DNA from 3 places in the Rhizobium sp. 22-785-1 genome. Region 2 is predicted to be linked to each of the others. Evidence: predicted binding sites of a transcription regulator. Region 2 holds the regulator's gene; each other region holds the start of a gene.

Region 1 (2,268 bases), on a different contig from region 2:
GTCTCGAAACAGCGGGCTGACCTCCAGAGGAAGCCGTAACAACACATAAGACGCTTCCGTCGCACCTGCGGCTTTACCAGCCTCCAGAACGCGTTCGATTTCATGATCGTTCAACGCAGGAATGACGGGTGCCATCATCACAGCCACCGGAATGCCGGCTTCCGTCAACGCCTTGATCGCCTCCAGACGCTTAGATGGCGTCGATGCCCTGGGTTCCATACTGCGGGCCAACTTGCGGTCGAGCGTCGTGATGGAAATACCGACCTTGATCAGCCCCTTCTTCGCCATGGGTGCGAGGATATCGATGTCGCGCGTGATCAGCGCTGATTTCGTGACTATGGCAACCGGATGCTCTGCCTTCGCCAGAACTTCCAGAATCTGGCGCATGATTCGCCATTCCTTCTCGATCGGCTGATAAGGATCGGTATTGGTACCGATCGCGATCACTCGCGCCTTGTAGCCAGGTTTGGACAACTCCCGTTCCAGAAGCTTGGCCGCGTCGGGTTTTGCAAAGAGCTTTGCTTCGAAGTCCAGCCCAGCTGAAAGGCCCATATAGCTGTGCGTCGGCCGAGCGAAGCAATAGATGCATCCATGCTCGCAGCCGCGATAGGGGTTGATCGAACGGTCGAATGGAATATCGGGGGAATCGTTGCGGGTGATGATGGTGCGCGGTTTTTCCACCTGCACGTCTGTTTTGAACTGGGGCAGTTCCTCGATGATATCCCATCCATCATTGAAAGCTTCGTGTTGCAGGGCCTCAAATCGACCGCCGGGATTGATGCCTGCGCCTCTGCCGCGACGGCGATCGATCTCGATCCTGAGGCCGGAGTCATCTGCCAGCGCATTGGCAATATCGGGCGTATGGCCAGGCTGATAGGCAGCCTGCCCCGAAAGAACATGGTGTCTCATCTGATGCTCCTGACCGGCCTCAGCCAGCGAATTGGATAGAGCATTCATATCGTACGAACGAGAACAATACAAGAACAAAATCGAGTTGAAGGCCGTCTCGGACTTCTGCGCATGGGTGAGACGAACGATGCGCGTGCGGTGCTTCGATCAACGATGCATCGATTGATGCTCCTACTTTCCCGTTGTCTGCTGAACAGGCGGCAGAACCTGAAACGATTTTCGAAAGCGATGTAAAGGCTCAAGGCAGAGAGGGTGTACTCCTACAACAGTGTTTCAATAGATTCGATTTGGGTTTGCAGCGACGATGCTATAGGAGCTTTAGGGGTGGTAAGGGATCGCAAGCGACAAGATTATGCTGACAGTCATCATGGAATGCCGAAACCAGGAGCCTGAGCTTGCGCACACACTGTCTGCGCTGGTCACGGGTGCTGTCGAGGGGTTGGTCAGTGATGTCATTATTCTCGATCATGCCTCGCAGGACGGCTCGGCCCGTGTAGCGGAGGCGGCTGGTTGCCGTTTTCACCAGAGCTGGGAGATGGACGCTGTCGTTCAGTCGATCCGTGGCGAGTGGATATTGGTCGTCGAACCAGGTAGTCGTCCGCAAAGCGGCTGGATAGAGGATATCCTCGAATACGTGGCGTTGAACGAAGGCCCGGCCCGGTTTTCACCGTCCCGATACCATAAGCGACCCCTGATCGAGCGGTTGTTGCGCCGTCGCCCGCCGCTCGAGTTCGGTCTTTTGCTAAGCAAACGAGATGCCGCTCGTCTGGCAAAATCCGGACTCCCGCTTGCACAGTTCCCTGTATCGCAAAAAAACCGACAATTGAGGGCAGAACTCGTACCAGCTTGGGCGCTCCGCAGGACGCGTTAGCTCGACCACGGTAGCCGCAGAATTACGCGGGGGTCATGCGATGACGATAAGCGATGAAACAAGCAATTGAGGCGTGTAAGCAAATTTGAAAGATCGCCCCGCATCGCTAAGCATTCGCTTTCAGCCCTTCGAACGGCGTAGATGCTCATCTAGGCGCGGCATGATTTCCACGAAATTGCACGGCATGTGGCGGTAATCCAGCTGCGCCTTCAAGATCCCGTCCCAGGCATCCTTGCAAGCACCGGGCGAGCCCGGCAGAACGAAGATGAAAGTGGTATTGGAAAGCCCGGCTGTTGCCCGTGATTGGATGGTCGATGTGCCGATCTTGTCGTACGAGATACGGTGAAAGACTTCGGAGAAGCCATCCATTCGCTTGTCGAATAGCGGCTCCAGCGCTTCCGGTGTCACGTCACGCCCCGTGAACCCCGTGCCGCCCGTCGTGATGATGACGTCGATCTCGTCCGACAGCGTCCAAGCCTGTACCTTGC
Region 2 (2,268 bases):
CGGACACCAGCGTATTGTAGCCGAAAGACGCGCCACGTTCGCAGAGAAGAACATTGGGATTGCCGCTCTCATTGAGTTTTGAAAGGACGTTCTTCATATCCCAGGGCGCCAGAAACTGCCCCTTTTTCACGTTGATGACCCGTCCGGTCTTTGCGGCGGCCACCAGAAGATCGGTCTGACGGCTGAGAAACGCCGGGATTTGCAGGACATCGACGGTCTCCGCTACAACGGCGCACTGCTCTTCCGTGTGGATATCGGTCAGCACCGGAAAGCCGAACTCTTTCTTGAGGTCGGTGAAGATTTCCATGGCCCTGTCGAGGCCGATACCGCGCTTGCCGGAAAGAGAAGTACGGTTCGCTTTATCGAAAGAGGACTTGTAAACCAGCCCGATGCCGAGCTTGGCGCACAATTCGTGAAGTGTGCCGGCAATCATGAAAGCATGGTCGCGGCTTTCCATCTGGCACGGGCCGGCAATCAGCGAAAACCGCTCCGTGTTGGAGAAGGATACAGCGCCTTTTCCCTCGCCAGCGACCACTTTCAAATTGTTCTTTACAGTCATCTCATTCCTCACGACTCATGCGCCGGACATCGCCGGCAACCGCAACTTTGCGAGCATGCAAAGGCCTTACAACATCAGCCCGAAAATCGGAATCAATTTTCCAGCTTTTCAGGCTTGATACCTTGCGCCAGCAACATGCGACAGACATTCTCGCTGTTCTCACCTCCAGAGAAAGTTGGGCCGGTTACGATGCCTTCCAGGCCTTCTTCGCACGCTGGCTTCGGCCTGCTCCTTACTCGTCCTGCGAGACGCGCTTCTAACCAAGCTGAGCGATCAACCTGCTGCTCGCCATCGTCGTGTTCAGGAGGATGCTGTCATATTCCTAGCGGCAAGCTTCCACATTTGCGCGGAAACAGGACAGCAAAACGGCAAGCCCGAACGTTTGCGGAATTTTAAGGGATTGCAGAACACATATGGAACATATAGTGTTCGTTCTGTATTTGTTTCGCGAATCTTCGCAACGCATTCCAAGGGTTTTCTCATGCTCACGCGCAAACAGCAGGAACTGCTCCTATTCATTCATGAACGAATGAAAGAGTCCGGCGTGCCGCCGTCTTTCGATGAGATGAAAGATGCCCTGGACCTCGCTTCCAAATCCGGTATTCACCGTCTGATCACCGCCTTGGAGGAGCGCGGCTTCATCCGCCGTCTGCCGAACCGGGCAAGAGCGCTGGAGGTTATCAAACTCCCGGAAGCCTATTCCGCACCCGCGCAGAAGCCCGTACGTGGATTCTCCCCAAGCGTGATCGAGGGCAGCCTCGGAAAGCCGAAAGCGCCGGAACCTGCTCCTGCCCCGAAGCCAGTAAATGATGCGATTTCAAGCGCGGTCACCGTTCCTGTGATGGGACGCATCGCTGCCGGTGTTCCGATCTCCGCCATTCAGAACAATACCCACGATGTTGCCGTGCCGGTGGACATGATCGGAACGGGTGAACATTACGCATTGGAAGTCAAGGGTGACTCCATGATCGAGGCCGGCATCTTCGATGGAGACACCGTGATCATACGCAACGGCAGCACGGCCAATCCTGGAGACATCATCGTCGCTCTTGTGGATGATGAGGAAGCGACGTTGAAACGGTTCCGCCGCAAGGGTGCTTCGATAGCCCTGGAGGCCGCGAACCCGGCCTATGAAACCCGTATCTTTGGGCCCGACAGGGTCAAAATTCAGGGCAAACTTGTGGGTCTCATTCGCCGTTATCACTGACCGGTGACTGAAGGCACCCCTACATCGGACCGGTTGAGCGCAGTAATCTCAGAACAAAACCAAAAAAGCAGGTCATCGCCTGCTTTTTTTGTATTCCGCGCGTCAACGGAGACAGAAGCAATGATGGGACAATGAAACTGCACGGGTCTATCGCCCTTCTTCGGTTCGGCCTGTCGATTTCCGATCGCGATCGAAACGGCGCAATGCGGGGAAATCCGGAAGCCATGCCTCACGGCGGATTGTCCAAAGCTCGTAGGTCGGCTCAAATTGATCCGGCTCATCGAGTGAACCGAGATTGACCTCTACTTCGTCGCCGCTCCGGCCAAAAACCGGTGAACCGCAATCGGGGCAAAAAAAGCGGCCATTGTAGCTGCGAGTGTCTCCATCGATCGTTACGGCATCCTCTGGAAAAATTGCCGAGGCGAGAAAGAGCGCACCATGATGTTTGCGACAATCCATGCAATGACAAATCCCGACACGATAGGGCTGACCGACGAGAGAT
Region 3 (2,268 bases), on a different contig from region 2:
TTCGGTGTGCAGGAATCCTCCCCGACCTCAATTTGTTCGTCTAGATCTCGCCCTTCGGCTTCTTGCCGGTAGCGTCTTCAATGCCTTTCTCGGCTTTCTTCTTGAGTTCCTCGCGATCCTTATCCGCATCTTCACCGGTGCGGGCTGCGTCGCTAGACGGGTCTGGCTTCCTGTCACTCATGGATATTCTCCTTTTGCTGACCATCCAACCGGACTAACGACAGAACGTTCCCAAACAACCACCGCCTCAAGAGTGGCGCGGTCGGGCTACCCATCATCCGCCGCCGTGTCTCAATCGCATCGCGCGCCGCGTACGAGGCAGGGAAGGTCGAATGCGCCGGCCCATATACCGGCATGCGCCGCTTGGGCTTCCGCCTGTTGGGGGGCGTACCGGCCACCGGAGTACTTCGGCCAGTCGATGGCGTGCCCGTTGCGCACCATCCACGTGTTGACGTCCATACCATCGGCGCGCACGCAATAGCCTACGACGCGATCGTAGCTGGTACCTGTCGCCGTGCATTTCGTCGGACGCGATTTGGCAAGGAAGGCATCCAAAGCTTTCGCGCTTGCTTGACCGCACCTGTACGCCTTGCCTGAAGCGTTCTCGCACATCTGACGGCTCTCGGGTGCGTCGATGCCTTCGAAGCGAACCCGCACTCCATTGATCTCGATCGTATCGCCGTCGATGACGGATGCCCGCCCGGTGATATCGGCCGGGGCAGCAAGCGAGGGAGTGAACGCCAAGGCTAATACGAGCGAGGTTGTCCTGATCATGTCATAATTCCAGATTGAGCTTAGGTTTGGAGATAATCCGTTCGCTTCGTGAAAGAGATAGCTCAAGAGCTACCGATTACGGCGTCCTGCGCACTATCTCTTCAGCGCTACGAAAGCAAAGGCGAACGACAGGATGCCAAGTTGTCGACGCCGATATGTGTTAAATCCCGACAAACCCTTCCCCCTCCTTTGGATCATAGTTGACTCTTCCGTAAACTAGAACATAAACAGAACATCGGTAGCACGAAGGGTGCGTGCTTCCGACAACGACATGCGGAAATTGAACTTCGAAAACGGAGATAAAAACGTGCGCCCGACGCTGAAAGATTCTGTAGCAGATCCAGTTGCCCACCTCGTAGCATGGCACGATGGGGACCACCGAGCTGCGATCGAGACGTTGATGGAGGACGTTCGGCACCTGCGGGAGCAGCTTGCATTGGCAACCGCGGCCATGAGCGCAGGATATACGAGAGGATGGATGCCCGACGAGGAGCGCAATTCCCGCTGAAGGCTAGCAACGCGGTCGCTGCCTAAGGCGAAGATTTCCGTCGTATTTCCGGGGCCTCGAGGTGCTGCGGCGTCTGATCACCGTGGGCTCGCCTGGAGGTACGAGGGCGCCGACCTGATCACGTCGAGGACGACCCAAGGTAGGGCGGTTGACGGCCTTAAGAAGCTTCTCCGATGCAGCAAGTGCAACCACGAGGGCCACATGGAGTTGTCCGTAGCCAAACTACCGAGGTGACGAATGTGCAATCTTTATCAGGTCCGGACCAATCAGGAAGCAATGCGAGACATTGCTGGGGCGATGAGCGAGAGGCTGAACCTTGAACCAGAAGTAGAGGTCTATCCTGACCGCCCTGCCCCGGTTATCAGAAACCGTGACGGAGTGCGCGAGCTTGTCGGCCTCACCTGGGGTATGCCGACCCCGCCGAACATTCTTGGCGATCGACCGGATACAGGCGTCACCAACATTCGCAACGTAACGTCGCCTCACTGGCGCCGATGGTTGAGGCCAGAGAGCCGTTGCATCGTGCCATGGACGCGGTTCTGCGAGTGGGAAGACACCAAACCTCGAAAGACGAAGCGATGGTTCGCGATCGACGAAAGAGAGCCCTTGGCGTTCTTCGCAGGCATCTGGACTGACTGGCACGGCGTGCGCGGATCGATGAAGAACCCGCGAGACGGCAACCATGAGCTTTTCGGCTTCCTCACCTGCGAGCCGAACGACGTCGTCAAGCCTATCCACCCCAAGGCGATGCCCGTGGTGTTGACTACCCGAGAGGAAGTGGACGTATGGATGAATGCGACGTGGGAGGAGGCAAAGACACTTCAAAGGCCCTTGCCCGATGAGCGCTTGATCCTGCTGCCTGTTGCGGAAGCGGCGCCCCAAGGAACGCTGCTGTGAGCGACGAGAAAGCCGGGGACGGAATTCATATCAACCACTACTGCTCGCATCCAGGCTGCAAGAAGTGGGTGGTTTCGGCTATTCCAACA

The links. Region 2 encodes LexA, which represses DNA repair genes until DNA is damaged. Its sites were predicted from a motif close to TGTTCNNNNTGTGTTCNG; they were not measured.
Region 1: the regulator LexA is predicted to act here: its motif matches at 969-986, upstream of ACQZ5M_RS05005 (PA0069 family radical SAM protein).
Region 3: the regulator LexA is predicted to act here: its motif matches at 992-1,009, upstream of ACQZ5M_RS07855 (dehydrogenase).

What each region holds. Positions count from the first base shown of each region.
Region 1 covers NZ_JBNWDI010000002.1:46,171-48,438, reverse strand. Annotated here, with positions in the region: gene ACQZ5M_RS05005 (PA0069 family radical SAM protein) at 1-909, opposite strand, end outside; gene ACQZ5M_RS05000 (glycosyltransferase family A protein) at 1,262-1,780, shown strand; gene moaB (molybdenum cofactor biosynthesis protein B) at 1,901-2,268, opposite strand, start outside.
Region 2 covers NZ_JBNWDI010000001.1:348,576-350,843, forward strand. Annotated here, with positions in the region: gene kdsA (3-deoxy-8-phosphooctulonate synthase) at 1-559, opposite strand, end outside; gene lexA (transcriptional repressor LexA) at 1,041-1,766, shown strand; gene ACQZ5M_RS01655 (GFA family protein) at 1,914-2,268, opposite strand, start outside.
Region 3 covers NZ_JBNWDI010000003.1:35,598-37,865, forward strand. Annotated here, with positions in the region: gene ACQZ5M_RS07845 (hypothetical protein) at 41-181, opposite strand; gene ACQZ5M_RS07850 (thermonuclease family protein) at 292-774, opposite strand; gene ACQZ5M_RS07855 (dehydrogenase) at 1,046-1,282, shown strand; gene ACQZ5M_RS07860 (SOS response-associated peptidase) at 1,520-2,179, shown strand.